DNA from 2 places in the Microbacterium sp. Root280D1 genome. Region 1 is predicted to be linked to the other one. Evidence: riboswitches for the same ligand, from Rfam matches in the RefSeq annotation. Region 1 holds a riboswitch; the other holds the start of a gene.
The links. Region 1 has a riboswitch for thiamine pyrophosphate ahead of thiM (hydroxyethylthiazole kinase). Riboswitches for the same ligand answer to the same signal wherever they lie in the genome.

Region 1 (15,436 bases):
CAACCGCTTCATCCAGGGCCTCGGTCTCGCGGGTGTCACCGTCGACCGTCGCATGCTCGCCGACCTCGCGGTCAACGACGCAGCGACCTTCACGACGCTGGTCGAGACGGCGAAGAAGGCTCTGCCTTCCGACGTCAACGCTCCGAAGTCGGCTGCGTAAGCAGCTCTTCACCACAGAGGACGCTCTCCTTCGGGAGGGCGTCCTCTGTCGTTCGTCCGGCGTTTGCGCAGGAACGGTCCTGCCGTTCTCTAGACTGTGAACGTGCTGGAGAACCCCCGTTCGCCCCGAGTCCGTGCCGTCGCCAAGCTGACCAAGCGCAGCGCGCGCGCCGAGACAGGGCTCTACCTCCTCGAAGGTCCCCAGGCGGTTCGCGAGGCGCTGACCTACAGTCCTCAGGCGATCGTGGAGCTGTTCGCGACCCCGACCGGCTGGGAGAAGCATCCGGACATCCGCGCGAAGGCATCGGATGCCGGCATCGACGTGGAGTACGTCACGGAGTACGTGCTGAACGCGATGGCCGACACGGTCACTCCGCAGGGGCTGGTGGCCGTCGTCCGGCAGGCGCCCACGTCGGTGCGGGACATCTTCGCGGCATCCCCCCGTCTGGTGGCGATCTGCGAGGAGATCAGGGACCCGGGAAACCTCGGCACGATCATCAGGGCCGCCGATGCGGCGGGAGCCGACGCCGTCGTGCTGACGGGCCGCACGGTCGACCCCTACAACCCGAAGGTCGTGCGCGCCACGACAGGTTCGCTGTTCCATCTGCCCGTGTCCGTGGGCGCAGAGCTCTCGGATGTGGTCGAGAAGGCTCACGCCGCCGGACTCCGGATTCTGGCCGCGGACGTCAAGGGCGAGGATCTTCTTCATGCGCGGGCGGACGGAGTGCTCGCCGAGCCTACGGCGTGGCTGTTCGGCAATGAGGCGCGCGGTCTCGAGGACGAGGCGCTCGCGCAGGCCGACCAGGTGCTGAAGCTGCCGATCTTCGGCCGCGCCGAATCCTTGAACCTCGCCACGGCAGCGAGCGTCTGCCTGTACGAGAGCGCGTTCGCGCAGCGGGCGGCATCCTCGGCCTGATCTCCGGCGGACGAGCGGCCGCCCGTCCTGCTGGTAGGTTTGTCCCTGCTCGAGCGGAGAAGGGGACCCAGGGTCGATGCAGATTCTGATCGTGGAGGACGACGAGCGTGTCGCCGCTGCACTCGAGGCCTTCCTCGCGCGATCCGGGTACGCCACCGTGCGAGCCGCGGACGGAGCCTCCGCGCTGCAGGAATTGGGTGCGGACACCGAGGTGGTGCTCCTCGACCTCGGTCTGCCCGATGTCGACGGCATCGATCTCTGCCGTCGGATCCGCGCACGCTCCGAGGTGCCGATCGTGATCGTCACCGCACGCAACCAGGTCACGGAGCGCATCAGAGGGTTGCGTGCCGGCGCTGACGATTTCGTCGTCAAGCCCTACGACGTCCACGAGCTCCTCGCCCGGATCGAGGCGGTCACACGACGCTCTCGACCCGTGCGACCGGAATCCGAGGCGCGCGTACGTCTGCAGGATGGCGAGATCGAGATCGACCTCGTCGCCAGGCAGGTGATCATCGGACGCGCTCCGATCGAACTCACTCGCAAGGAATTCGACATCGTGGCGGTGCTCGCCCGGTACCCCGGCGTCGCCGTGCCGAAGGAGAGACTCATCCGCGAGGTCTGGAACACCGACTGGCGCGGCTTCGGGCACTCGCTCGAGGTGCACGTCGGCGCGATCCGCAAGAAGGCGGGTCAGCGGCATCTGATCGAGACCGTGCGCGGTGTCGGCTATCGGTTGGCCGGGTAGCGTTCGATGCGCAGACGTCTCGTCGTCGTCTTCCTGGTGCCGCTCGTCGCGATCCTGCTGTCGTTGGGCGGCGCCACGGCGTGGAGCGCGACCCGCAGCATCCAGCAGGCCTTCTACACCGAGCAGCTCGGTGACCTCGGGTATTTCGTGACCAGCGCGCGGCAGGCGCTGCGGTCGGGCAGCGCGACGGTGATCGATGCCGAGGTCGCCCGCTTCCACGAGGTGTACGGGATCGATGTGATCGTCTTCGATCTTTCCGGTGGGGTGTGGTCAGCGCGCGACGGCGGCGGCGAAGTCCTGTCAGAGGACGATGCCGCACGGGTCGGCCTCGCGCTCTCGGGGCGCCGCGCCGAGGCGCCCGAGCCGGTGTTCCCCTGGATCGCGGCAGAGTCCTCGCTCGTCGAGCCGGTCTTCGACGACGGCGACGTGATCGGCGCCGTGATGCTCTCCGCGGACGTCGAGGCGCCACGGACCCAGATCCTGCAGCAGATTCTTGTGCTGACGGTCGTGTCGATCGTCTCGATCGGACTCGGCGTGCTCCTCGTCTTCCAACTCGCCCGGTGGGTGCTCTCTCCGGTCCGACGTCTCGATGAGGCGATGATCGCGATCGAACGCGGCGAGATGGATGCGAGGGTCGCGGAGGACACGGGGCCTCCTGAGCTACGCCGGATGACGCGCGTGTTCAACGGCATGGCGGATGAGATCGAGCGCGTCATGACGCGTCAGCAGGAGTTCGCCCTGAACGCCTCGCACGAGCTCCGCAATCCCCTCAACGCGCTGCTGCTGCGTGTCGAGCACCTCTCGACCGGTCTCGGAGCCGACTGGAAGGACGACGTCGAGGAGACGAGGGAGGAAGGGCGCCGGATGGCTCGCATCCTCGAGACGCTCCTCGGACTCGCGCGCGGCGGACGCGCCGACACGACGATCTCAGCCGTCGATCTGACGACGCTCGCCACCCGCCGCGCAGACGCCTGGAGCGAGGTCGCGTCACAGCGACGCGTCCGGATGCTCTCGACAGGAGTGGGCCCGGTGATGAGCATCACCGACCGCACGATCGTCGAGAGCGCGCTCGACGCCGTCATCGACAATGCGGTGAAGTTCTCGCCCGCCGAGTCGGCCGTCGAGGTCGACGCGCACCGCAGCGGTGGACTCTGCGTGCTGACAGTCCGCGACCACGGCCCCGGCCTGACGCGAGAGCAGGCCGCGAACGCCGCCGACCGGTTCTGGCGCAGCGACGACAGCGGCGGGGTTCCGGGGTCAGGGCTCGGCCTCGCGATAGCGACCGACCTCTTGGAGTCGATCGGCGGCGAGCTGCGGGTCGATACGCCGGACGACGGCGGTCTGCTGGTGTCGCTGATGCTGCCGGACGGAGCTGAGGGATGAGCGGGCGGGCTAGCCGCCGCGCATGGTGGCGCAGAGGGGTGGCGACGGCACTCGTGCTGCTGCTCGCCGCCACGAGCAGCGCGTGCAGCGCTCGATCGACGGAGTGGAACGACTCTGCCTACGAGATCGCCGGCGGGGGAGCCAACGGGGTCTATTACGCCTACGGCGACGAACTCGCTCGGGAGCTGTCGGAGTCCTTGGGCATCCGCGTGTCGGCAGCCGAGACCGCCGGGTCCGTCGACAACCTCCTGCGGGTGAGCTCGGGGGAGGCCCTCCTCGGCTTCGCGCAAGGGGATGCCGCGGCCGACGCCGTCGCCGGAGCGGGAGCGTTCGACGAGCCCATGCCGGTGCAGGCTGTCGCTCGCCTGTACGACGAGTACCTCCACGTGGTCGTACGCGCGGATTCGGACATCGCCGCCCTCAGCGACCTTGCGGGCAGGACGGTGTCGCTCGGGGCCGAGAATTCCGGCGTCAATGTGATCGCGGCGCGAGCACTCGACGCCGCCGACGTCGACGTCGCGACGATCACGGATCCCCGGCTCGATCTCGGTGAGTCGATCAGCGCGCTCGAGAGATCCGAGATCGACGGATTCTTCTGGGTCGGCGGCATCCCGACACCGGGCATCGCGGAGCTCGCGACGACGACGCCCGTGCGGCTGGTGCCGATCGAGCAGACATGGGTCACGACGATCAACGCTCGATACTCCGATGCGTATCGGCCGTCCGACTTCCCCGTCGGGCTCTATGGACTCGACGAGTCCGCGCCCACGATGGCGGTGCCGAACTATCTGGTCACCTCGTCCGACACTCCGGACGGCGTCGTACGGGACGTCCTCACGAGCCTCTTCACGGTCCGCACCGATATCGCGCAGCGGGTTCCGGTCGCGTCCCTGCTCGACCGCAGGCAGGCGATCTTCACGGGGCCGGTCGACCTGCATCCGGGGGCCGTCGAGTACTACCGGGACCAGCGGGACTGAGGCCTCAAGAAATCCTCAAGAAGTCTCATTCCGGCATGTCACTCTGCCAATGTGGGGGTCGATCGCGCTCGATTCAACGGAGAATTCAGATGCCACAGAGTCCACGCCCCTCATTGAGGCGCGGACTCGGCCATTCTCCGGAGTCGTCCTGCGATCGGATCCGGTCGGAGGCTTGCTGCCACGTTCTACTCGGGGGAGGAACGGAGCAGCAGGGACGCCCCCACGGTCCGCGGGGGCGGACCGTGGGGCACTCCGGTTATCGGGCGGGATCGGCCCCATCGCGTGGTTACGAACGTGTAAATGTCGACGCATCACTGTGGAGCCACGTGAGCGACCTGGCTAGTTTGGAGAAATGATGACCACCGGTAAGCCCCTCGTCGTTGTCGACAACGTCCAGAAGCACTACGGCGACTTCCAGGCGCTCACGGATATCGACCTCACGGTGAACGCCGGCGAGGTCGTCGTGGTGATCGGTCCCTCAGGCTCGGGCAAGTCGACACTGTGTCGCACGATCAACCGCCTCGAGACGATCACGAGCGGCACGATCAGCATCGACGGCAAGGCGCTCCCCGCTGAGGGAAAGGGCCTCGCGCATCTGCGCGCAGACGTCGGCATGGTGTTCCAGTCGTTCAACCTCTTCGCGCACCTCACGATCCTCGAGAACGTGACGCTCGGCCCGATCAAGGTCCGCGGCATGAAGAAGGCCGATGCCGACAAGGAGGCGATGATGCTTCTCGAGCGCGTCGGCGTCGCCCAGCAGGCCTCGAAGCTTCCCGCACAGCTCTCCGGCGGACAGCAGCAGCGCGTCGCGATCGCCCGCGCTCTCGCCATGCAGCCCAAGGTCATGCTCTTCGACGAGCCGACCAGCGCGCTCGACCCCGAGATGATCAACGAGGTCCTCGACGTCATGGTGGAGCTCGCCCGTGACGGCATGACGATGATCGTCGTGACCCACGAGATGGGCTTCGCTCGCAAGGCCGCCAACCGGGTCGTGTTCATGGCCGACGGCAAGATCGTCGAGGAGGCGACGCCTGAGGAGTTCTTCACGAACCCGAAGAGCGACCGCGCCAAGGACTTCCTCTCCAAGCTCCTCACGCACTGACGAGCCTCACAGACCTTTGCACACACAGCACACGAAGGAGACGCACATGCGACGCACACGGACACTGGCAGGAATCGGGATCGCGACGGTTGCACTGTTCGCGCTGACGGCCTGCAACAGCGGCAGCCCGTCCAGCCCCGGCGCCGGAACCGGCGGCGAAGAGAGCGAGGACTCCACCTGGTTCGAGGTCGCTGACGACGTCCAGCTCGAGGGCAGCCCGACGTTCGACGCCATCCAGGAGCGCGACAAGGTGATCGTCGGCGTCAAGGAGGACCAGCCCGGGCTCGGCTACCTCGATGTCACGACCGGAGAGCGCACCGGCTTCGACGTCGACATCGCACGGTGGATCGCCGCATCCCTGGGCTACGACGAGGACAAGATCGAGTTCAAGCCGATCGCTTCGGCGAACCGCGAGCAGGCGATCACCAACGGTGACATCGACTACTACGTCGGCACCTACTCGATCAACGACAAGCGCAAGGAGCTCATCGACTTCGCGGGTCCCTACTTCATCACCGGTCAGGGACTCCTGGTCGCCGCCGACGCGGACGACGCCGAGGCTCTCGAGGACTTCAACGGCAAGACCGTCTGCTCGGCGACCGGCTCGACGCCGATCCAGAACATCAAGGCGAACTTCCCCGAGATCAAGACGCAGGAGTACGACCTGTACTCCGCCTGCGTCCAGGACCTCATCGACGGCAAGGTCGACGCCGTGACCACCGACCAGGCGATCCTGATCGGCTACGCGGCCCAGTACCCGGATGACGTCAAGGTGACCGGCGGCCTCTTCACCGAGGAGCGCTACGGTGTCGGCCTCACGAAGGGCGACGACGCGCTGCGCACGCACATCAACGAGCTCTTCACCGACGGTGGCGACATCTGGCAGGCGATCTTCGACGCGAACCTCGGTTCCAGCGGCATCGAGGTCGAACAGCCCGAGGTCGACGCTTACTGATCGACATGGGCGGCCCCCTCAGGGGGGCCGCCCATTCACTCTGAAGAAGGGAGGGTGGCGTGGACGTCATCTTCGGCAACCTCGACCTGTGGGGACAGGCGATCAGCAACACGCTGATCGTGTTCTTCGCGGGCGGGATCATCGCACTGATCCTGGGTCTGATCGTCGGGGCCATGCGTGTCTCCCCGGTGCCCATCGCCCGCGGCGTCGGCACGGTGTACGTGAACACCGTGCGCAACACCCCGCTCACCCTCGTGTTCTTCTTCTTCATCTTCGGGTACCCGCAACTCGGGTTGCCCGAACTGTCGAACCTCGTGCTCGGCATCCTCGCCATCGGCATCTACACGGCGACCTATGTGGCCGAGGTCCTGAGGGCGGGTATCAACACGGTGCCCGTCGGTCAGGCCGAGGCCGCGCGGGCCATCGGACTTCCCTTCGGACAGGTGATGGGTCTCGTGATCCTGCCGCAGGCGTTCCGCTCGGTCGTCCCGCCGATGATGAGCGTCTTCATCGCGCTCCTGAAGAACACGACCGTCGCAGCCGGGTTCTCGGTCGCCGAGCTCGCGGCTCTCCGGTCGACCATCAACGATTCGGCCGACCGTCCGGGCAACCCGATGGAGGTCCTCCTCTGGGTCGCCGTCGTGTTCGTCGCCCTGGTGCTGCTGTTGAGCTGGCTGCAGCGATATCTCGAGAACCGTTGGAGGATCGCGCGATGAGCTCTGTACTGTACGACGTCCCCGGACCCCGGGCGATCGCCCGCAACCGGATCATCGCGGTCGCCACCGTCGTCCTCGTCCTGGCCGCCATCGGCTTCATCGTGCTCCGCATGGTGGAGACAGGCCAGTTCTCGGCGGAGAAGTGGTACGTGTTCACGTTCTCCAACGTGTGGATGGGTATCTTCAAGGCCCTGGGCAACACGCTCGCAGCCTTCGCGCTCGCCGCCGTCCTCAGCGTCGTCCTCGGCTTCGTGCTGGCCATCGGGCGGCTCTCCGAGCACGCGTGGGTGCGGATCCCCGTGACAGCCGTCACCGAGCTCTTCCGTGCCGTTCCGGTACTGGTGTTCATGATGCTGCTCTACTACGGGCTCCCCGTGGTCGGAATCAAGATGGATCCCTACTGGGCCGTCGTGATCGCACTGATGGCCTACAACGGCTCCGTGCTCGCCGAGGTGCTGAGGGCCGGCATCGAGTCCCTGCCTCGCGGGCAGAAAGAAGCGGGCTACGCGATCGGGCTCCGCAAGAGCGGCGTGATGCGTCTCATCCTCCTGCCGCAGGCGATCCGGGCGATGCTCCCGGTGATCGTCGCGCAGCTGGTCGTCACGATGAAGGACACCGCTCTGGGCTTCATCATCACCTACCCCGAGCTGCTGTACTACGCGAAGCAGCTGACGTCGCAGCAGGGTCGCCCGATCCTGCAGTCGGCCTTCGTCATCGGCGGCATCTACATCGTCATGTGCCTCATCCTGTCGGGCATCGCGAAGTGGGTCGAGATCCAGACCCGTCGCTCGCCGAAGGTGAAGGCGATCCACGCGGCAGAGGATCCCCGCCAGCACGGCGACGGCACCGACACCGAGCTCATCACGCTGCAGCGCGGGGGCAGCGGCTTCGGCGGCACCGGTGGTGTAGGCGGGCTGGACAGCTCCGATCCGAAGTGATGTCCACCGGCGCGGGGCGACCGCCTCGCGCCGGTAGACTCCTGTCTCGTGTCTGAGTCTCCCGAAATCACCCCGGAAGCGGTCGAAGCCGCCGTGGCGGCCGCGCTCGAAGCGATCGCCGCAGCCGCCGATACGACCGAACTGAAAGCCGCTCGCGCCGCGCACGTCGCCGACGGATCGCCGCTCGCCGTCCTGAACGCCTCGATGCGTCAGGTCGCCCCCGAGAACAAGGCCGCCTTCGGCAAGCTCGTCGGCCAGGGCCGCGGTCAGGTCACCAAGGCCCTCGCCGCCAAGGAGGAGGAGCTCGCCGCCGCGGAGGTCGCTGAGCGCCTCGAGGCCGAGCGGCTGGACATCACGGCGATACCCTCGCGCACACGCGTCGGCGCCCGGCATCCGCTGACCCTGCTGAGCGAGCAGATCTCGGACATCTTCGTGGGCATGGGCTGGGAGATCGCGGAAGGACCCGAGCTCGAGCACGAGTGGTTCAACTTCGACGCTCTGAACTTCGACGTCGACCACCCCGCCCGTCAGGAACAGGACACCTTCTACGTCGACCCGCCGTCGCGCCACCTCGTCATGCGCACGCACACGAGCCCCGTGCAGGTGCGCTCGATGCTCGATCGCGAGGTGCCGATCTACGTGCTCTGCCCCGGCCGCGTGTACCGCACCGACGAGTTCGACGCGACGCACCTCCCCGTCTTCACCCAGTTCGAAGGACTCGTCGTCGACAAGGGCATCTCGATGGCGCATCTCAAGGGAACGCTCGACCACGTCGCGCGTCAGCTCTTCGGCCCCGAGGCCAAGACGCGCTTCCGCACGAACTTCTTCCCCTTCACCGAGCCGTCGGCCGAGCTCGACCTCTGGCACCCCACCTTCAAGGGCGGCGCCCGTTGGATCGAGTGGGGCGGCTGCGGCATGATCAACCCGAACGTGCTCCGCGCGGCGGGGATCGATCCCGACGTCTACAGCGGCTTCGCGTTCGGAATGGGCGTCGAGCGGGGACTCATGTTCCGCAGCGATGTGCAGGACATGCGGGACATGGCAGAGGGCGATGTCCGTTTCAGCGAGCAGTACGGGATGGTGGTGTGATGCGCGTCCCGCTTTCGTGGCTGCGTGAGTACGTCGATCTGGCAGCGGATACGACACCGGAAGACGTCCTCGCAGCGCTCGTGACCGTCGGATTCGAGGAGGAGGACGTCCACCGCTTCGAGATCTCGGGTCCCGTCGTCGTCGGACAGGTCGTCTCGCTCGAGGCCGAGCCGCAGTCCAACGGCAAGACGATCAACTGGTGCCAGGTCGATGTCGGTGAGGCGAACGGCGGAATCCGTGGAATCGTCTGCGGCGCGCACAACTTCGTCGCGGGTGACAAGGTCGTCGTGACGCTTCCCGGTGCAGTGCTGCCGGGGCCGTTCCCGATCGCCGCCCGCAAGACCTACGGGCACGTGTCCGACGGCATGATCGCCTCTGCGCGTGAGCTGGGGCTCGGCGACGAACACAACGGCATCCTCGTCCTCGCGGACCTCGGTATCGATGCACCCGTCGGCACAGACGCCATCAGCCTGCTCGGACTCGACGATGTCGCGGTCGAGATCAACGTCACGCCCGACCGCGGGTACGCGTTCTCGCTGCGCGGTGTCGCCCGTGAGTACTCCCACGCGACCGGAGCACCGTTCCGCGACCCGGCCGAGCGCGACTTCACCGAGCTCCAGCCGGGCGCCGGTCACACGGCGATCGTCGACGATGCAGCCCCCGTACGCGGCCGCGTCGGCGCCAGCGAGTTCGTCACGCGCGTCGTCCGAGACGTCGACCCCGCGCGGCCGACCCCGCCGTGGATGATCGCGCGGCTGTCGCTCGCCGGCATGCGCTCGCTCGGCATCCTGATCGACATCACCAACTACGTGATGCTCGAATTGGGGCAGCCGCTGCACGGGTACGACCTCGACAGGCTCTCCGGTGGCATCACCGTGCGTCGTGCGACGGCCGGTGAGACGATGACGACCCTCGACGGCCAGGAGCGGAAGCTCCACGTCGAGGACCTCCTGATCACCGATGAGTCGGGTCCGATCGGTCTCGCCGGCGTCATGGGCGGCGGCACGACCGAGATGAGCGACACGACGCACAACGTGCTGATCGAGGCCGCGACCTTCGACCCTGTGACGATCGCCCGCACCGCACGCCGTCACAAGCTGCCCAGCGAGGCATCCAAGCGGTTCGAGCGCGGTGTCGACCCGCTCGTGCCGTTCGTGGCAGCCCGCCGTGCAGCCGACCTGATGGTCGAATTCGCCGGCGGCACGCTCACCGACGAGGGCGGCGCTCTGTTCGCCGAGGTGTTCGTCGCGGACATCGACCTCCCGCGCGGATTCGTGCAGGGGCTCATCGGCGTCGACTACTCCGACGACGAGATCGTCGGCGCGCTCACGACCATCGGCGCAGAGGTCTCCGGGTCGAATGCCGGGTGGACCGTGATCCCGCCGACCTGGCGTCCCGACCTCACCGACAAGTGGTCTCTCGCCGAAGAGGTCGCTCGCATCCACGGTCTCGACCGCATCCCGTCCGTGCTGCCGACGCCGCCGTCCGGCCGCGGTCTCACCTCACACCAGCAGGGTCGTCGCCGCGTCGCCGACGCGCTGGCGGCTGCCGGTCTCGTCGAGACGCCCTCGTTCCCCTTCACGACGGAGGCGGAGAACGACCTGCACGGCTCGGCGTCGGGAGAGCATCTGCCCAGCATCCGGCTCGCGAACCCGCTCGACGGCTCCGCTCCGTTCCTGCGTCGATCGCTGATCCCCGGGCTTCTGCAGACCGCGCACCGCAACATCTCGCGCGGCCTCACGGACCTCGCGCTGTTCGAGACCGGAGTCGTGTTCCTGCCCGAGCCGAGTGTCGAGTACGGCACGGACGAGGTGCCGCCGCTCGGCGAGCGTCCGTCGGACGACACGCTCGCCGAACTGAACGCGTCGATCCCACCGCAGCACCGTCATGTCGCGGCGCTGTTCACGGGCAACGTCGTGACCAAGCAGCCGGGACGCGCCGCGGAGCCCTACGGGCTCTCCGAGGCGCTCGACGCCGCCAGAGTCATCGCGGCTGCAGCCGGAGTCGACCTCGATGTGGTGCAGGGGCAGCGCGCGGCGCTGCACCCCGGACGCACCGGCGTGCTCTCCGTCGGCGACGTCGAGATCGGCTACGTCGGCGAACTCCACCCCGAGGTCGCCGCCGGAGCAGACCTTCCCGGTCGTGCCACCGTGCTCGAGCTCGACCTCGACGAGGTCATCGCGCTCGGCGGGAACCGTGCGGTCGCCGCCTCGCTGTCGACGTTCCCCGCTGCGACACAGGACGTGTCGCTGGTGGTCGGCGCTGATGTGCCGGCGGGCGACGTGCGCGCTGCGCTCACCGAGGGCGCCGGTGCGCTTCTCGAGTCGATCCGCCTCGTCGACGACTACCGGGGGGACGGCGTCGCGGATGGTCAGAAGAGTCTCACCTTCGCGCTGCGCTTCCGCGCGGACGACCGCACGCTCACCGCAGCCGAGGCGACAGAGGCGAAGCTCGCGGGTGTCTCTGTCGCAGCTGAGCGCTTCGACGCGACCCTGCGCGACTGAAGCTCCGCCTGAACCGACCCGCACGCGGACCGCACTCGAACGGTGCGGTCCGCGTGCGCGTGCTCTCTCGGGATGCTGCCGACGCCGCCGAGCCGACCTGAGCGCGGTGGACCTGCGAGGTACCGTGTCGGGATGAGCATCCTGCCCCACAGCACTCCCGCGGCGGTTCCCGATGGTGTCCGACCGATGGGTGAAGCGCCGTTCCTCGAACCCGGCGACCAGATCTCCTGGCACTACCGCAAGCCCGGCTGGCAGCCCGGCGATGCGTCGACCATCACGCCCATGCGGGTGGTCCGCGACGATGAACGCGGTCTGGTGGCATGGCTCGCTCCGGGCACGCTCCAGGAGGGGCAGGGTACTCCGGCGGGCGAGCGCATCCGGACCGTTCCGCTCGAGCGTCGGTGGCTCGATCCGCGTACCCGGATCGTGGAGGAGTGGTGGGGCAACGGCATCCTCCGCATCGCTCCGGCCGGTGCGGCGTGGTCGGTGTGGCTGTTCTGGAGCGATGTGAGCGGTCCCGAGTGGGAGTTCGCCGGGTGGTACGTGAATCTCGAGAACGCGCATCTGCGCACCGACCGCGACACGTATTCATCGGATCACATCCTCGACGTGGAGATCCAGGCGGACGGTCAGGTGCACCTCAAGGACGAGGACGAGGTGATCGCGGCCGTCGAGCAGGGACGTCTCACCTCTGAGCAGGCCGCGCAGATCGAACGACACGCGGACGCGGCGATCGAGTCCTTCCATCACGGTGACTGGCCGTTCGACGCCGAATGGCGCTACTGGCGCCCGGATCCCTCGTGGACGGTCCCGGAACTGTCCGGCCTGTCGGATCTTCGCACGAGCTGACCGGCATCCGCCCTGAGCGGAAGACCCTTCCCCTCGCGCGGCGAAGATGGTGGCATGGGGTCATGACGGATGTTCTGATCCTCGGCGGCACCGGCTGGCTGTCCGGCCGCATCGCCAGACGGCTGCTCCTGAGCGGGGCGACGGTGATGTGCCTGGCGCGCGGAGGACGACCGTCTCCGGAGGGCGCGAGCCTGGTGCTGGCCGATCGTGACGCCAGGGACGCCTACGATGCGGTGTCCGGTCGGGAGTGGGATCACGTGATCGACGTCTCGTCGAACGCGGCCCACGTCTCCGCTGCGGTCGCGACACTCGGTGAGCGAGCGGGCCGCTGGACGTACGTCTCGTCGATGTCGGCATACTCCGACGAGGAGACGGTCGGTGCAGACGAGTCGGCGACGCTGCATCCGCCGGCTGAGAGGGGAGACGACGAGTACGGCCGGCAGAAGGTGGCCGCCGAGGACGCTGTCCGTGCACTCGGCGACCGCACCCTGATCGTGCGCCCGGGATTGATCGTCGGGGCGGACGACCCGAGTGATCGTTTCGGGTATTGGGCTGCCGCTTTTCTGCGTGCCGAGGACGGCCCGGTGCTGCTTCCGCCTGTCGAGGAGCGCGACGTGCAGGTGATCGACGTCGACGACCTGTCCGAGTTCGTCGCCACCACGGGGGCCACCGGCGTGATCAACACGATCGGCGATCGGCATCGGCTGAGCGAAGTCCTCGACGCCGTGCGCAGACGTGCGGGGCACCGGGGAGACACGGTCGCGGCATCTGACGCCTGGCTCGTCGAGCACGGTGTGGCGTATTGGGCGGGGGAGCGGTCGCTGCCGCTGTGGCTGCCGAGCGAGATGACCGGATTCATGACCAGGTCGAACGCCCGCTACCGCGCGGCAGGAGGTCGGCTTCGTCCGCTCGACGAGACGATCGCCGCCGTGGTCGATGACGAGCAGGCGCGCGGCGTCGATCGGGACCGGCGGGCAGGGCTCACTCGCGCCGACGAACTCGCGCTGTTGCAGCTGATCGACTGATCGGGGCCTCGCTAGACTGCGATCAGTGACACGGGGTGCCGCATCCGCGGCTGAGAACAGACCCGTCGAACCTGATCTAGTTCATACTAGCGAAGGGATGTCGCGTTGAGCGATCGTCTGCGTCCTGACTCCGAATCGACCTTGGCCACCTCGGCGGCTGAGCTCCTGACAGGGCTGCGCGACAGCCCACCCTTGACCCATTGCATCACCAACAGCGTCGTCACGGGCTTCACCGCGAACGTGCTGCTCGCCCTCGGCGCGGCGCCGGCGATGGTCGACATCGTCGGTGAGGCGGGGATGTTCGCCGGGGTGGCCTCCGGGGTGCTGATCAACCTCGGTACGCCGACTCCGGAGCAGCGTGCGGCGAGCCGTGAAGCCGCGGCAGGAGCCCTCGCCGCAGGTACTCCGTGGGTGCTGGATCCCGTCGCGATCGGCGCGCTGCCGGTGCGCACGGCACTCGCGCACGAGCTGGCCGACGCACGCCCCACGGCGATCAGGGGGAACGCCTCGGAGATCCTCGCCCTCGCGGGGCTCAGCGCTGGGGGGCGCGGCGTCGATGCGACGGACACGACCGATGCCGCGGCCGAAGCGGCACTCGCACTCGCTTCGCGGCACGGCGCGGTGGTCGCGGTGTCGGGACCGGTCGACCTGGTGACGGATGGAGCACGATTGCTCCGCATCGCGAACGGTCATGAACTGCTCACCCGTGTCACCGGCGGCGGATGCGCGCTGGGTGCCGTCATGGCGGCGTTCCTCGGTGCGGCGCGCTCGACGGCTGCGGATCCGCTCACCGCCGTCTCGGCGGCGAGCCTCGTGTACACGATCGCCGCCGAGCGTGCCGCGGCGCGGGCCGCGGGCCCCGGCAGCTTCGCCGTCGCACTGCTCGACGCGCTCGCCGCCGTGCAGCCGGAGGACCTCGCCCTCGCCGCGCGTGTGCAGGAGCACGCGCTGTGATCGCGGACCTCTCCCTCTATCTCGTCACGGATCCCACCCTCTGCGGCGCGCGGGGCGTCGCGGAGACGGTGCGACTCGCCGTCGACGGGGGCGTGCGCATCGTCCAGCTGCGCGACAAGGGCGCGACGGATGCCGAGACCGCCGATCAGTTGATCGAGCTCTCTCGGGTGATCGACGGCCGTGCACTGCTCGTGGTGAACGACCGCGTCGAGGCGGCGCTGATCGCTCGCGCCAGGGGAGCGCGGGTCGACGGCGTGCACCTCGGCCAAGGCGACGTATCGGTGCTGCGGGCACGCGAGCGGCTGGGACCCGAGGCGATCATCGGGTTGACGGCGAACACGTCGGAGCATCTCGACGCCGTGGCCGCGCTGCCGGCGGGAACGGTCGACTATCTCGGCGTCGGCGTGATCCGTCCCACCGCCACCAAGCCGGATCACCCGCCGGCCCTGGGAATCGACGGCTTCGGTGCGCTCGCCGCGAGGACCGCACTGCCATGCGTCGCCATCGGCGGCGTGGGAATCGACGACATCGAGCGCCTTCGGGATGCGGGTGCGGCGGGGCTCGCCGTCGTCTCCGCCATCTGCGCCGCCGTCGATCCGACGAGGACGGCCCGGGCATTCCTCAGCCGATGGAGGGCTTCGGGCACACCTCGCGTGCTCAGCATCGCGGGGAGCGACCCGTCGGGCGGGGCGGGGATCCAGGCCGATCTCAAGTCGATCGCCGCGAACGGGGGCTATGGCATGGCGGCTGTCACGGCGCTCACGGCGCAGAACACCAGGGGAGTCCGAGCGGTGCACGTGCCTCCTGCCGAGTTCCTCCGGCAGCAGCTCGATGCCATCTCGGACGACATCGTCATCGACGCGGTGAAGATCGGGATGCTGGCGAACACGGAGGTGATCGCCACCGTCGCCGCCTGGCTCGACGCCGTCCGTCCGCCGATCGTCGTGCTCGACCCGGTCATGGTCGCGACCAGCGGTGATCGCCTTCTCGATGAGGATGCCGAGCGCGCACTCCGCGGGCTCCTCGAGCGCGCTCATGTCGTGACGCCCAACCTCGCCGAGCTCGCCGAGCTCTCCGATCGTCCGATCACGGGGTGGGACGACGCGCTCGAGGCCGGGGCCGAG
Region 2 (15,436 bases), on a different contig from region 1:
GGCACCCGCCGCAGCGCGCTCGCCCAGGCGCAGTCGGGGCACGTCGCCGCCGCGCTCGAGAAGATCTCGGGGCGCCCCGTCGAGCTCGTACCGATCACCAGCGAGGGCGACACGAATCGTGCGTCGCTGTCGGAGATCGGCGGTCAGGGCATCTTCGCCACGCGTCTGCGAGAGGCACTGCTCGCCGGCGAGTGCGACTTCCTCGTGCATTCGCTCAAGGACCTTCCCACCGCGATCCCCGACGGTCTCGTCATCGCAGCGACCCCGGTGCGTGAGGACGCGCGCGACGTCGCGATCACTCGCGGCGGCACACCGCTGCACCAGCTCCGTTCCGGCAGCAAGGTCGGCACGGGATCCCCCCGGCGCATCGCGCAGGTGCACCGGAGGGCTCCGCACGCGGAGGTCGTGGACATCCGGGGCAACGTCGATTCTCGTCTGCAGCGGGTCGCCTCCGGCGAGTTGGATGCGGTGATCCTGGCTGCGGCCGGTCTGTCGCGCCTCGGCACGGACTCCCCGCTGCGCCGCGAAGAGCTGGGCCTCTCCGAATGGCCGACAGCGCCGGGGCAGGGATCGCTCGCGGTGGAGACGCGCACGGATGCCCCCGCAGAGCTGCTCGCCGCGCTCGCCGAGCTCGACGACTTCGACACGCGTCTGGCGGTGACCGTAGAGCGTGCCGTTCTCGAGGGGCTGGATGCCGGATGCCAGGCGCCGATGGCCGCACATGCGGTCGTCGAGGGCGACGAGATCCGCATCAGGACAGTCGTCTACGCCACCGACGGTGGGCGCCGTATCGGCCTCGACGTCACCGAAGCCGTGAACGGGGAGTATATTCGTCGGAACGGCAGCGGCAATGGAGCGGATGCTGCCGGTGGTGCAGACCCGATGCACGCAGCACGCGAGATCGGGTTGTCTGTCGCCCATCGGCTGCTCGAGCAAGGGGCGGCCGACCTCGTCTCCCGAGAGCATTCCTCATCATGACCAATTCGAAGCAGGACCGACCGCTGGACGGCTGGCGCATCCTCGTACCCCGCGGAGGGCCGTGGGGCGACGGTGTCGCCGCCAGTCTGCGCTCCCGTGGCGCGGTGCCCGTCGTGGCACCGCTGATCAATTTCGCCGCCACCACCGACCAGGCAGCCCTCGACGTCGCTCTCACCCGGCTCGCGGATGGAGAGTACGACTGGCTGACGGTGACGAGTGCGACGACCGTCGACGTGATGTTCGCGCACCGCGCGATCGTCCCGCGCCGCACGAAGATCGCGGCCGTCGGCGAGACGACCGCCGCCGCCCTGCAGGCGGTCGGCTACGAAGTCGCGATGGTGCCGGACGAAGACAATTCGGCAGCGGGCATGGCCGAGCAGCTCATCGCCCTCGAGACCGAGCCTCGTCGCATCCTGGCGCTGCGCAGCGAGATCGCGAAGCCCGTGCTCAGCGTCCTCCTGCAGGAGGCCGGTCACGATGTCGACAGCGTTGTGGCATATCGCACGGTCGGCGTCCCGGTCACGGAGCGCATCAAGCGTGATGTCGAGAACGGACGGATCAACGCGATCCTGATCACGAGCGGTTCGGTCGCCGAGCAGGTGCGCGAGCAGTTCCCGCTGATCCCGGACGACACGCTGCTGGCGGCCATCGGTCCGCGCACCGCGAAGGATGCCGATCGGGCAGGTCTGCCGATCACCGTCGTCGCCGACCGTCAGACTGTGGACGCGCTGATCGACGCGGTGTCGAGCTACACCCTCCCGCATGCGGCGGACGAGTTGGCACCGTGAGCTTTCCCGACGTACGACTGCGCCGCCTCCGCCAGTCTGCTGCAGTCCGTGGACTGGTGCGCGAGACCTCGATCGAGCCCCGTCAGCTGGTGCTTCCACTGTTCGTTCGCGAGGGACTCACCGAGGCCGCGCCCATCGGATCGATGCCGGGGGTCGCGCAGCATTCGCTCGACTCTCTGCGGGCCGCCGCGACCGAGGCTGCCGAGGCGGGTGTCGGCGGTGTGATGCTGTTCGGCGTGCCCGCCGTGCGCGACGCTCAGGGCTCGGGCGCCGACGACCCCCAGGGGATCCTCAATGTCGCGACCGAGGCGCTGGCCGCCGAGGTGGGCGATGCACTCGTGGTGCAGACGGATCTCTGCCTCGACGAGTTCACCGATCACGGTCACTGCGGCGTTCTCGCAGCTGACGGGTCGGTCGACAACGATGCGACCCTCGAGCGGTACGCCTCCATGGCGCTCTCGCAGGCGCGCGCCGGCTCGCAGCTGCTCGGTCTGTCGGGGATGATGGACGGCCAGGTCGCGGTCATCCGCGAGGCGCTCGACTCGGACGGCTACACCGACGTGCTGCTGCTCGCGTATGCCGCCAAGTACGCGAGCGCGTTCTACGGCCCGTTCCGTGAAGCCGTCGACTCGCAGCTCACGGGCGACCGTCGTACCTATCAGCTCGACCCGGGCAATCGTCGCGAGGGTGTGCGCGAGGCCGTCGTCGACGAGGAGGAAGGCGCCGACATCGTCATGGTGAAGCCGGCGATGGCGTTCCTCGATGTGCTGCGGGAGGTGCGCGACACCGTCCACATTCCTGTGTGGGCATATCAGGTCTCCGGCGAGTACGCGATGATCGAGGCGGCCGCTGCGAACGGCTGGATCGATCGTCGTGCATCGGTCCTCGAGTCGCTGCTCTCGATCCGCCGTGCGGGTGCTGACGTCGTCCTGACCTACTGGGCGACCGAGGCCGCCCGCTGGCTGCGCGGCTGAGTCGCGCACGCCTTCGCTGAGAGCCCCGTCGATCTGAGTCCCGCCCTCAGGTCGGCGCATTAGCCTGGATGGGATGCCGGGAGAGGTCCGCGCATCGTTGAGGAGTGTGCTGTGACCGACCGCAATGACGACCTGTTCTCCGCTGCCCGCACGGTGATCCCCGGAGGGGTGAACTCGCCGGTGCGCGCGTACGGCTCGGTCGGCGGCACGCCGCGCTTCCTCGCCTCGGCGAGCGGCGCGACGGTGACGGATGCCGCAGGCAACCGCTACGTCGACCTCGTGGCATCCTGGGGGCCGGCGCTGCTCGGCCACGCGCAGCCGGAGGTCGTCGCCGCCGTGCAGGAAGCGGCCACCCGAGGCCTTTCGTTCGGCGCTCCCACGGAGGGCGAAGTCGAGCTCGCTCAGCTGATCGCCGACCGCGTGCGGTTCGGGGAGGTTCGGCCGGTGGAGCGGGTGCGGCTCGTGTCGACCGGAACCGAAGCGACCATGACGGCGATCCGCCTCGCCCGCGGCGCCACGGGACGCGACCTGCTGGTGAAGTTCGCCGGGCACTATCACGGGCACTCCGACGGTCTGCTCGCCGCGGCGGGCTCCGGTGTCGCGACGCTCGCGCTTCCGGGTTCCGCGGGTGTGCCTGCGCCCATCGCGGCTCAGACGCTGGTGATCGACTACAACGATCCCGACGCTCTCGCAGCTGTGTTCGCCGAGCACGGCCCGCGCATCGCAGCGGTGATCGTCGAGGCCGCAGCGGCGAACATGGGTGTCGTTCCGCCGCTGCCGGGGTTCAACCGCCTGCTCGCCGAGACCGCTCACGCGCATGGCGCCCTGCTGATCCTCGACGAGGTGCTGACGGGCTTCCGCGTGCACCCGGCGGGCTTCTGGGGGCTCCAGGCGGCCGCCGGTGAGGACTATCTGCCCGACATCATCACCTTCGGCAAGGTCGTCGGCGGAGGGATGCCGCTGGCTGCGCTCGGAGGCCGTGCGGAGATCATGGACCTTCTCGCTCCTCTGGGACCCGTCTACCAGGCGGGCACGCTGTCGGGTAACCCGCTGTCGGTCGCTGCGGGTCTCGCGACGCTGCGCCTCGCCATGCAGGAGGTGTACGCGACCGTCGACGCGGCCGCAGCGCGAGTCTCCCGCGCCCTGGATGAGGCGCTCACGGAGGCCGGTGCGACCCACGCCGTCGCCCATGCCGGCAACCTCTTCAGCGCCTCCTTCCGCGGATCTGCACCTCGCGACTACACCGAGGCTCAGGCGCAGGAGTCGTTCCGGTACGCCCCGTTTTTCCATGCGATGCGCGAGCAGGGCGTGGCGCTCCCTCCGAGCGTGTTCGAGGCGTGGTTCCTCACCGCCGCTCACGGTGAGGAAGAGCTGCAGCGCATCGAGGCAGCTCTGCCCGTGGCTGCGCGCGCCGCAGCTGATGCCGCCGCGACTGCCTGAGCGGAGCTGACCCCCCCCAGCCGCCGTGACGGCTCCCTCGCGGAAGGCCTCCAGGACGCGCGGGTGGCCCCGCTCGAGGAAAGCAGCATCCGTGGAGGCATACTCGATGCTGCCCTGAGCGATGCGACCGGCTGTTCGTCCTCCAGCCGCGATCTGCCGCCGCTTCTCGACCCAGGAGTCGAGCAGCTCCGCACGCTGCTCGAGGCCGGCGTCGGTGGCGAATGTCATGTTCCGAATCTAGTAGATTTGTTCGAAAGTCGAGCGAAACATCGGAATGGAAAAGGGGTGGAATCGTGGGAACCGACAACGGATCGTTGCCTTCCTGTGAACAAGACACAGACATCTGGAAGGGTGCCGCTGGCAGACTGGACGCATGGTGACGTTGCTGCTGGACCAGACGCAACTCGAGATCGTGCTCTCGCCGATCGAGCGTGCGGCGAGCTTCCACCGGGACAACGTGCGGCTCGTGCGCGACACCATCACCAAGGTCCAGCTCATCGATGATGCGTGGACCTGGTTGCGTGGCGTGCCGAACCCGGGGACGCACATCCCCGGAGTGCTCGCCGCGGGCACGTGGAAGGCCGCAGGCAGCGTCGACTTCGTCCTCATCCGCAAACGTCGTCCCAGCGTGGTCATCGATCTCTCCGGGGATGCGCAGTACCGGCGACTGATCCTCACGACGAGGCACGGCCTCGCCCTGACCCAAGCGCTCCGACTCGATGTGTCGGATGAGCCGGCGGACGTCGAGGAGATCGTGGCGACGTCGCCCACGCCGGTCTCGAAGGGCAGCCGCCGCCCAGTGATCCGCCCGCGTCCCGCCTGACCGTCACGGAACGGGAAACGCCCTCCGCAGCCTTATGGCGCGGAGGGCGTTCGCAATGGGGGAGCGACCTCAGGAGCGGTCGTGCTCACCTTCGTGGTGCTCACCTTCGTGGTGCTCACCTTCGTGGTGCTCACCTTCGTGGTGCTCACCTTCGTGGTGCTCACCTTCGTGGTGCTCGCCCTCGTGGTGCTCGCCTTCGGCATCCGACGCTGCCTGCGCGTCGGCTGATGCGTCGGCGTCTCCGAGCGGATAGTCCTTCGGCTCGTCCTCGTAGTACGCGCGCGCTGCTGCAGCGAGCATCGAGGTGACGGCCGCGGATCGGGGGTCATCGTCAGACGGCGCGGCGACGTCATCCGACGACTCCGACGCGTCTTCGGAGTCGTGCGCCTCGCCGAAGAACTCGACGCCGGAGTGCTCCTCCGCGCCGCTCTCGGCCGCCGAGGGCACATCGGGATCGGTGGGAGCATCGACAGGGGTCGTGCCGAAGAGGATGTCGTCGAAGGAGGGCTGAGGCTGCTCCTCGGCCGGGGTCTCGTGCTCGGTCGATTCCCCCGTCGAGTCGTCGTCGCCGGAGACCTCGTCACCGCCCGCATGCGCGGCGTCGGAGGCCACATCAGCCGCATCCTCGGCGTCGTTCGCATCCGAGGCGTCCGCTGCGTAGCCGAGCTCCGCCGCGGCGTACTCGATGTCGCGAGCCGCATCCGCTGCATCCGCGGCGGCGTCAGCCTCGACGTCGGCCGCATCGGCCTCCGCGCGTTCGGCGTCGGAATCGGACGAGTCGGAATCGGACGAGTCGGCTTCGGACGCGTCGGCATCGGACGCAGCAGAATCGGGGGCACTCGGACCGGACACGTCCTGAGCGTCGGACGCAGCAGGGACCGCCGCGAGCGGCGCCGTCGCATCCGCGACCGGCGTCTCCGACTCGATGACCGGTGCAGCCGTGATGGCCTGCGGGGCGAGTCTCCCGCCGCGCACGAGCTCGATGAAGACGTCTTCGAGCGTCGGGCCGCGCTGCACCAGGGTCGCCAGAGCGATGCCGGCCGATGCGGCGATGGCGCCGACGGCGCCGGCATTGCTGCCGCGGACCGTGAGACCCGAGCGGAGCACCTCGACCTCGAGGCCGGCGGCCGAGAGCGCCGCCTTCAAGGCCGCGCGATCTTCGGCGTCGACGACCACGGATCCGGCGGACGGGTCGGCCAACTTCTCGATGCCGCTCGAGAGGACCAGCTGGCCCTTCGAGAGCACGAGCACGTGGTCTGCGACCTGCTCGATCTCGCTCAGCACGTGTGAGGAGACGAGAACCGTGCGGCCCTCATCGGCGAGCCGGCGCAGGAGGAGTCGGATCCACCGGATGCCCTCGGGGTCGAGCCCGTTCGCCGGCTCGTCGAAGACGAGCGCGCCAGGGTCGCCCAGCAGCGCGTGCGCGACGCTCAGCCGCTGCCGCATCCCGAGCGAGAAGCTGCCGATGCGTCCTTCCGCTTCGTGCTCGAGCCCGACCAGAGAGAGGACCTCGTCGACACGCGAGAGCGGGATGCCGTTGGCCTTGGCCGCGATGGTCAGCTGGCGGGCTGCCGAACGCCGCGGGCGGTAGGCGGTCTCCTCGAGGACGGAGCCGATGGTGCGCAGCGGGTGACGCAGTTCAGGATGTGCGACTCCGCCGATCGTGGCGGTGCCGCTCGTGGCGCGCACCTGACCGAGGAGGATGCGCAGCGTGGTGGTCTTTCCGGCACCGTTCGGGCCGAGGAAAGCGGTCACGACGCCGGGCTCGACCCGCGCGGAGAAGTCGGACACCGCCGTCACGTCGTTGAACCGCTTCGTGACGTGCGTGAACTCGAGCACCTGTCCGTCGGGCATCTGCGACCTCTCGTTGCAGTGGGCAGTTCTGTCTATCCTGCCGGAAAAGCCGCCGGATCGTGCATTTACCGTACAGACACGGCCGGATGCAAGGCTCAATCCACCGGGTAGCCTGGCAATCGTGACCGAATCCAGCGCCGCTTCCCGGGTCCTCGTCCGTACCGAGGGAGCCCTCGGCAGGCTGACCCTGAACCGACCGGAAGCGATCAACGCGCTCGACTTCGGCATGGTGCAGGAGATCACGCGCACGCTGGAGCGGTGGCGGTACGACACCGATGTGCAGATCGTGCTGATCGACGGCGAAGGCGACCGAGGCATGTGCGCCGGCGGCGATGTGCGGGGACTGCACGCGCAGATCGTGGAGGGCCGATCCGATGAGACGGCGGAGTTCTTCCGCGCGGAGTACGCGCTGAACGCGATGATCGCCGAGTACTCGAAGCCCGTGGTCACCGTCGCCGACGGCATCACGATGGGCGGAGGCGTCGGACTGTCGGGCCACGCGGCCATCCGCATCGTGACCGAGCGGTCGAAGCTCGCGATGCCGGAGACGCGGATCGGCTTCACTCCCGACGTGGGCGGCACGTGGCTGCTGTCACGCGCTCCTGGGCGGTTCGGCGAGTACTTCGGGCTCACGGGGGCGTCGATGAACGGAGCGGATGCCGTGCTGCTCGGCTTCGCCGACCATTTCGTGCCCTCCGATCGCCTCGACGCGCTGCGCGAGGCGCTCGCGTATCGTGCCGATCCGACAGGTCCGGCCGAGATCGTGCTGCTGTTCGACGAGACTCCCGATCCCTCGACGCTTCCGGCCTCTCGGGGATGGATCGACCACGCGTTCTCCGCCGACACGGTCGCGGAGATCGTGTCGCGGCTGCGCGCGGACGAGGCCCCGGATGCCGCGGCGACCGCGGATCTGCTCGAGAGCCTGGCGCCCACCGGGCTGGCCGTCACGCTCGACGCCGTGCGGGAAGCACGTGCGCTGCCGAACCTGCGTGCCGCCCTGGAGGGTGAGTACCGCCGCGTCATGTGGTTCGTCCTGCGGCATCCCGACCTCGTGGAGGGGATCCGGGCGCAGCTGATCGACAAGGACCGCAATCCGAAGTGGAACCCGGCGACGATCTCCGAACTGCCTGCAGACCCCGGCGCCGACGCTCGACACTTCACGCCCGAAGACCCCCTCTTCTAGAGCATTTCGATATATCCGCGGTTGTTCGCCGCGGTGCATAAACCGCTGGCCGCGCCCGAAATGGTTCGCTGTGAGCGAAGGTCCGCCCACAGGGGGATACGAATGTCCGGAGTTCGTGCCACCCTTGCATGTGCGCGATCGTCGGCCTGCGTCCGCCCGTCGGGAGATCCGCCGATTCATCCTTCCTAGAAAGTCCGCCTGTGCTGGGAAAAATCCTCCTCCGTTATCTCGCCCGCTATAAGTGGCTGCTCGTCGCCGTGCTGGTGTTCCAATTCGCCAGCGCTCTGGCCACCCTCTACCTCCCGCGCCTGAACGAAGACATCATCAACAAGGGCGTGGCCCAGTCCGACACCGCCTACATCTGGCGCACCGGGCTCTTCATGCTCGCCGTCTCGCTCGGCCAGATCATCGCGTCGGTCATCGCGACCTACTTCGCGGCTCGCGCGTCGATGGGTGCGGGGCGCGACATCCGTGCCGACGTCTTCGCCAAGGTCAGCGGATTCTCCGAGCGAGAGGTGTCGCAGTTCGGCGCCGGCTCGCTCATCACGCGCAACACGAACGACGTGCAGCAGGTGCAGATGCTCGCGATGATGGGCGCGACGATGCTCGTCACCGCGCCGCTGCTCGCGATCGGCGGCATCATCTTCGCCGTGCAGACGAACATCGGCCTGAGCTGGCTCATCGCCGTGTCCGTCCCGCTGCTGCTGATCGTCGCCGGTCTCGTCGTCAGCCGCATGGTTCCGCTGTTCCGCAGCTATCAGGGAAAGCTCGACACCGTGAACCGCGTGCTGCGCGAGCAGCTCACCGGCGTGCGCGTGGTCCGTGCCTTCGTCCGAGAGGGCATCGAAGAAGAGCGCTTCCGCGGTGCCAACACCGACATCATGGTGGTCGGCCGCAAGGTCGGCTCGCTGTTCGTCCTGCTGTTCCCGCTGTTCATGCTCATCCTCAACGTCACGATCGTGGCGGTCGTGTGGTTCGGCGGCATCGAGGTCAACAGCGGCACGGTGCAGGTCGGCACGATCTTCGCCTTCATGCAGTACATCGGCCAGATCATGGGCGGCGTCATCATGGCCAGCTTCATGGCGATCATGATCCCGCGCGCGGCAGTGTCGGCCGAGCGCATCGGCGAGGTGCTCGAGACGCAGTCGAGCATGGTGCGGCCGGCCGACGGCGTGACCGACTTCCCGACACCCGGTTCGGTCGCCTTCGACGGCGTCGAGTTCACCTACCCGGGCGCCGACTCTCCCGTTCTCAAGGGCATCAGCTTCGCGGCCGAGCCCGGCGAGACGGTGGCGATCGTCGGATCGACCGGTGCCGGCAAGACGACCCTCGTGTCGTTGATCCCACGACTCTTCGACGTCTCCGGCGGAGCCGTCTTCGTCGGCGGCGCCGATGTGCGCGATGCCGACGTCGAGTCGCTGTGGGCGACCATCGGCCTCGTTCCGCAGCGTCCGTTCCTCTTCACCGGAACCGTGGCCTCGAACCTCCGGTACGGCCGCGAGGACGCGACCGACGAAGAGCTCTGGCATGCGCTGGAGATCGCTCAGGGACGCGACTTCGTCGAGGAGATGCCCCAGGGGCTCGACTCGAGGATCACCCAGGGCGGCACCAACGTCTCGGGCGGTCAGCGTCAGCGCCTGGCGATCGCCCGCGCGATCGTCCGTCAGCCGCAGATCCTGGTCTTCGACGACTCGTTCTCCGCGCTCGACCTCACCACCGACGCCCGACTGAGGCAGGCGCTGTGGCGTGAACTGCCGCACGTGACCAAGATCGTGGTCGCGCAGCGCGTCTCATCCATCACCGATGCGGACCGCATCGTCGTCCTCGAAGGGGGCACCATGGTCGGCGTCGGCACGCACGAGGAGCTTCTCGAGACCAGCACGACCTACCGAGAGATCGTCGAATCGCAGCTGGGGGTGGACGCATGAGCGAGCAGGACGCTCCCCGGACCCGCCGCGGTCGCGCGGCCAAGGCGGCGGACACGACCCCTGCGGTCGAGCCGGAGCTGACAGACGAAGAGAAGTACGAGGCCGAGCTCGCCGAGAAGGCGCGCCAGGACGGCGGCGGCTGGGACAGCGTCGCTCCCGGAAAGGCCGACAACTTCGGCAAGAGCTTCAGCCGGATGATCGGGCTGCTCAAGCCGTCGGCCGTCTGGTTCATCCTGGTGTCGATCGCCGGCGCCGTCGGCGTCGTGCTCACGGTCGCGGCGCCGAAGGTGCTCGGTGAGGCCACGAACCTCATCTACAAGGGCTTCATCTCCGTGCAGCTCGCGCAGGCGAACGGGGACTTCCCCGGGTTCCCCGCCGGCACTCCGCAGGACGATGTCGTCGCGGCACTCCGCCAGGGAGGGCAGGACGACTTCGCCAACCAGGTCGAGGCCCTCGGCGCCTTCCGTGTCGGTGACGGTGTCGACTTCGACGCGCTGCGGTGGATCATCATCGCCGTGCTGGCGATCTATGTCACCGCCGCCTTCCTCAGCTGGATCCAGGGTTACGTCATCAACGTCATCATGGTCCGCACCATGTGGCGTCTGCGCGAGCAGGTCGAGGCGAAGATCAACCGTCTGCCCCTGTCGTACTTCGACAAGGTGCAGCGCGGTGATCTGATCTCGCGCGTGACGAACGACATCGACAACATCACCCAGACCATGCAGCAGTCGCTGTCCGGCGCGATCACGGCCGTACTCACGGTCGTGGGCGTGCTGGTCCTGATGTTCTCGATCTCCTGGCAGCTCGCTCTCGTCGCGCTCGTGGCGCTCCCGCTCATGGGTGTGATCTTCGGCGTCATCGGCCCTCGCTCGCAGAAGGCCTTCGGCACGCAGTGGCGCAAGGTCGGCCGTCTGAACGCTCGCGTCGAAGAGGCCTTCTCCGGTCACGCGCTGGTCAAGGTCTTCGGTCGCGAGCAGGACGCGCTGGAGAAGTTCCAGGGCGAGAACGAGGAGCTGTTCCAGGCCAGCTTCAAGGCGCAGTTCCTCTCCGGCATCATCATGCCGGCGATGACCTTCGTCGGCAGCCTCACCTACGTGGGCATCGCGGTGCTCGGCGGTCTCATGGTCGCCAACGGGCAGCTGCGTCTCGGAGACGTGCAGGCGTTCATCCAGTACTCGCAGCAGTTCACGCAGCCGCTGTCCGAGCTCGGTGGGATGGCGGCCGTCGTGCAGTCCGGCACGGCATCGGCCGAGCGGGTGTTCGAGCTCCTCGACACCGAAGAGCAGGAAGCGGACGACGCGGATGCTCCGAAGCTCGCCGACGGCAAGGGCGTCGTGGAGTTCGAGAACGTCGCGTTCTCGTACACTCCCGACCGTCCGCTGATCACCGACCTCTCGTTCCGGGTCGAGCCCGGTCAGACGGTCGCGATCGTCGGTCCGACGGGAGCGGGCAAGACCACTCTCGTCAACCTCATCATGCGGTTCTACGAACTGAACGGCGGGCGCATCCTGCTCGACGGTCAGGACATCTCCGAGGTCACGCGTGACCAGCTGCGCTCTCGCACCGGCATGGTCCTGCAGGACCCGTGGCTGTTCGCCGGGAGCATCCGCGAGAACATCCGGTACGGACGCTCGACCGCGACCGACGACGAGGTTCTCGAAGCGGCGAAGGCGACCTATGTGGATCGCTTCGTGCATGCCCTCCCCGAGGGCTACGACACCGTGCTCGACGAAGACGCGTCGAACGTCTCGGCGGGCGAGCGTCAGCTGATCACGATCGCGCGAGCGTTCGTGGCCCAGCCGTCGATCCTGATCCTCGATGAGGCCACGTCGGCGGTCGACACCCGCACCGAGCTGCTGCTGCAGCACGCGATGGCGGCGCTTCGACAGGGACGCACCTCGTTCGTGATCGCGCACCGCCTGTCGACCATCCGCGATGCCGACCTCATCCTCGTGATGGAGCACGGAGACATCGTCGAGAAGGGCACGCACGACGAGCTCATCGCCGCGCAGGGCGCCTACTGGCGCCTCTACCAGTCGCAGTTCGAACAGGCGGCGACCGACATCGACGCAGAGGACGCGCTCACCGGCTCGACTCCGGTCGTCATGAGCGGCGACGCCGAAGACGCGGCTGCGTCGGCACAGGTCGGCGTCTCGGTGGGGGCGCAGACTCCCGCTGCCGAGGCAGCGGCCGCGCAGGCAGTGGTCGAACGGCCGGATGCCGGAGGCTCCTCACGCGCCTGAAGCGCCAGAGCGCCTGAAGCGCCAGAGCGCCTGAAGCGACAGAGCCCCTGAAGTGACAGAACGCCTCGCCTCCCGAATCCCGGGCGGCGAGGCGTTCTGCGTCCGTCGGGCTTTCGCTGGAGGGACGACGCGTCAGCGCTGGTCGGCCGTGATGCCGAGGAGTTCGAGGGGGTGGGTCAGCCGCCACCACGGGCTCGGGGCATCGACATCGTCGGCGAGCGACAGCGACGTCGTCACCGTGTTCAACGGCCCGACGCTCGTCATCGTGCCGACCTCGTCGCCCGCTTCGCGGCTGTCGCCGAGTGAGAAGTCCGTCGAGGCCTCGGCGACGGCGCCGTTCCACAGAACCACATCGGCATCCGCATCCGTCACGACATCGGTGCTCGCGCCCCACGCCGTGGTGACGGTGCCGACGACCGTGCCCTCGGCGACGGCGGGAGTCTGCTGCTCCAGCGCCGTCTCGACCTGCGTGAACAGCGAACGGGTCTCCGTGAGGCGCTGCGCGTCGTCGGCCTGACCGAGAACCGACGCGTACAGATGCACAGTCGTGTCGTCGACGGTGACGACCTTCGCGGTCAACAGGTTCCAGCTGTCGCCGAGCGTGCCGGTCTTGACGCCGACGACGCCGGGGTCCGCCAGCATCCCGTTCGTGTTCACCACCGTGCCCGCACCCGGAAGATCGACCGACGGAGTTCCGACGATGCCGGCGAAGACGGGGTTCTGCATCGCGATCTGGGCCAACGCGACGAGCGACTCGGGTGTGGCCCGGTTGCGGTCGTCGAAGCCCGACGGAGTGATGATCGTGATGTCGTCGAGACCACGGTCGCGCAGCCACACAGCTGCTGCGGCGGTGAACGACGACGGGGAACCCCAGATCTCCGCGGAGAGCCGGTCGATGTAGTTGTTGGCCGATCCGAGCAGCGTTCCCTGGAGGAGCTGGAACTCGGTGAGAGTGCCCCCCACGGGCACGTCGAGCGCGGACTGGTCGGAGCGGCGGTAGTCCCAGTAGGCCAGGTTGTCGGCCCGCGTGAACGAGAACTCGGGGCCCTGCTCGCCCACGGCGAGGGGCATCCGCTCGAGCACCATCAAGCTCGAGACGACCTTGGTGACGCTTGCGATCGCCGCAGCGTCGAGCGACGACGACGTCGTGCCGATGCCGCCGATCCCCACGGCAGCGCTTCCCTGGGCAGGGAAGGTGATCGCGGCGGCGGGCGCCGCGACGGGGGCGAGTTCGACGGCCTGAACCGTCGGCGCGACCTCGTGCAACGGCCACAGCATGGCCGATCCGGCGTAGGTGCCGAGCAAGCCGACGAGGACGCCGAGCGGCACCAGCACGCCGGGCCGGGCGATCGCCGGGCGCAGGTGCGCTCCGGTCAGCAGCGCACCTGCGCTCTCCACGGCCGGCGCGTCGTCGAGCGCGTCGGTCGCCGGGTGCTGGGCCACGTCGACCGGGTCGACCCACGTCAGGGGAGTGCCGCCGCTGTCTTCCTCCGCCCACTGCGCGGGGGGAGTCGCCTCAGGGGTGAAGATCGCAGAGACGTCGTCATCCGCAGGAACGGTGGAGGCGGTGGCCTCGGCGGAATCGGGAGCGGTCACCTCCTCACGGTACCGAACTCGTGCGGGGATCCGTGTCGCTGCAGCGGGAGAGGACGCGGGGTGTCGCCTCTGGGTAAGATCGTGGGTACAACCACGGGAGTCCGGCGAGCCGGGCTGAGAGGGAGCGAATCGCGCTTCGACCGTCGAACCTGATCTGGGTCATGCCAGCGCAGGGAGGAGTCACAGATGAGTACATCCACGTCCGGATCCACCACGGGATCGGCATCGGCCACGCAGTCGTCGACGGGCCTCGGTCGCCCGCAGCTCTGGCGCTGGCGGGTCGTCGACATCGTCGTGGCGAGTGTCATCGCCGTCGCATGCGCGATGATCTTCCTGCTCTGGAACGTCGGCTACGAGGTGCCGAGCAGCATCCTGACGCCGCTGCTCCCCGGTGTGCAGGGCCTGCTCGCCGGCCCCTGGCTGATCGCCGGCGTGCTCGGCGGTCTGATCATCCGCAAGCCCGGCGCCGCTCTGTACACCGAGCTGGTCGCCGCGATCATCTCAGCACTCGTCGGCAACGCGTGGGGCCCGCTCACGATCGTCTCGGGCCTTGTGCAGGGTCTCGGCGCAGAGCTGGTGTTCCTGATCTTCCTGTACGGCGTCTGGCGGCTGCCTGTCGCGATGCTGGCTGGTGCCGGTGCGGGTCTCGCCTGCGGCATCAACGACCGCATCCTCTGGTACGCCGGCGCCGACACGCTCTTCACGAGCGTCTACATCGTCTCGACGACCATTTCGGGCGCGGTCATCGCCGGACTCGGGGCGTGGTTGATCGCACGAGGCCTCGCCGCCACGGGCGCCCTCAGCCGGTTCGCCGCCGGCCGCGAGGTCACCGCACGGGTGTGAGCTCGCTCACGACGCCCGCCACCCTCGAAGCCCGTGGCTGGGGGTGGCGGTACGCGACGCGACGGCGCTGGGCGGTGCGCGACGTCGACCTGCGCATCGAGCCGGGGGAGCGGGTGCTGCTGCTCGGCGCCTCCGGCTCGGGCAAGTCGACGCTGCTCCAGGGGTTCGGTGGGGTGCTCGGCGGTGCGGATGAGGGCGAGACGCACGGTGCGCTGCTCGTCGACGGCGTGCCGCCCACCGATGCCCGGGGACGGGTCGGGATGGTCCTGCAGGATCCCGATACGCAGACGATCCTCGCGAGGGTCGGCGACGACGTCGCCTTCGGCTGCGAGAACCTCGGCGTACCCCGAGACGAGATCTGGCAGCGGGTGCGCGCGGCGCTGGACGCCGTAGAGCTCGACGTCGCCCTCGATCGATCCACGGCCGCGCTGTCGGGCGGCCAGAAGCAGCGCCTCGCCCTCGCCGGCGTGCTCGCGATGCGACCGGGTGCCATCCTGCTCGACGAACCGACGGCGAACCTCGACCCCGAGGGGGTGCGGGACGTACGGGATGCCGTGGCCGCCGCCCTCGATGCGACGAGTGCGACCCTCGTGGTCATCGAGCATCGCATCGACATCTGGCTGCCGCTCGTGACCCGGGTGATCGTGCTCGGCGCCGAGCCGGATGGAACGGTCGTGCTCGCCGACGGCAGCCCGGACGCGGTCCTCGGCGCTCGGGGCGCGGAGCTCGCGGCATCCGGTGTCTGGGTTCCCGGGCACCCGCCCGCCGTCCCGCCCGCACCGGCGC

Region 2: another riboswitch for thiamine pyrophosphate. It lies ahead of ASE34_RS18235 (ECF transporter S component); the one in region 1 lies ahead of thiM (hydroxyethylthiazole kinase).

What each region holds. Positions count from the first base shown of each region.
Region 1 is NZ_LMJK01000003.1:810,922-826,357, forward strand. Features, by position in the region: gene rplT (50S ribosomal protein L20) at 1-160, shown strand, start outside; gene ASE34_RS16435 (TrmH family RNA methyltransferase) at 263-1,075, shown strand; gene ASE34_RS16440 (response regulator transcription factor) at 1,152-1,820, shown strand; gene ASE34_RS16445 (sensor histidine kinase) at 1,827-3,203, shown strand; gene ASE34_RS16450 (TAXI family TRAP transporter solute-binding subunit) at 3,200-4,180, shown strand; gene ASE34_RS16455 (amino acid ABC transporter ATP-binding protein) at 4,533-5,282, shown strand; gene ASE34_RS16460 (glutamate ABC transporter substrate-binding protein) at 5,329-6,237, shown strand; gene ASE34_RS16465 (amino acid ABC transporter permease) at 6,297-6,953, shown strand; gene ASE34_RS16470 (amino acid ABC transporter permease) at 6,950-7,891, shown strand; gene pheS (phenylalanine--tRNA ligase subunit alpha) at 7,940-8,980, shown strand; gene pheT (phenylalanine--tRNA ligase subunit beta) at 8,980-11,484, shown strand; gene ASE34_RS16485 (DUF402 domain-containing protein) at 11,617-12,333, shown strand; gene ASE34_RS16490 (NAD-dependent epimerase/dehydratase family protein) at 12,396-13,358, shown strand; TPP riboswitch at 13,380-13,473, shown strand; gene thiM (hydroxyethylthiazole kinase) at 13,464-14,312, shown strand; gene thiD (bifunctional hydroxymethylpyrimidine kinase/phosphomethylpyrimidine kinase) at 14,309-15,436, shown strand, end outside.
Region 2 is NZ_LMJK01000004.1:57,526-72,961, forward strand. Features, by position in the region: gene hemC (hydroxymethylbilane synthase) at 1-978, shown strand, start outside; gene ASE34_RS16860 (uroporphyrinogen-III synthase) at 975-1,766, shown strand; gene hemB (porphobilinogen synthase) at 1,763-2,740, shown strand; gene hemL (glutamate-1-semialdehyde 2,1-aminomutase) at 2,852-4,180, shown strand; gene ASE34_RS16875 (hypothetical protein) at 4,554-5,003, shown strand; partial or broken gene ASE34_RS18375 (hypothetical protein) at 5,000-5,134, shown strand; gene ASE34_RS18060 (ATP-binding cassette domain-containing protein) at 5,073-6,857, opposite strand; gene ASE34_RS16885 (enoyl-CoA hydratase/isomerase family protein) at 6,979-8,040, shown strand; gene ASE34_RS16890 (ABC transporter ATP-binding protein) at 8,241-9,968, shown strand; gene ASE34_RS16895 (ABC transporter ATP-binding protein) at 9,965-12,211, shown strand; gene ASE34_RS16900 (D-alanyl-D-alanine carboxypeptidase family protein) at 12,344-13,807, opposite strand; TPP riboswitch at 13,891-14,000, shown strand; gene ASE34_RS18235 (ECF transporter S component) at 13,994-14,650, shown strand; gene ASE34_RS16910 (ABC transporter ATP-binding protein) at 14,647-15,436, shown strand, end outside.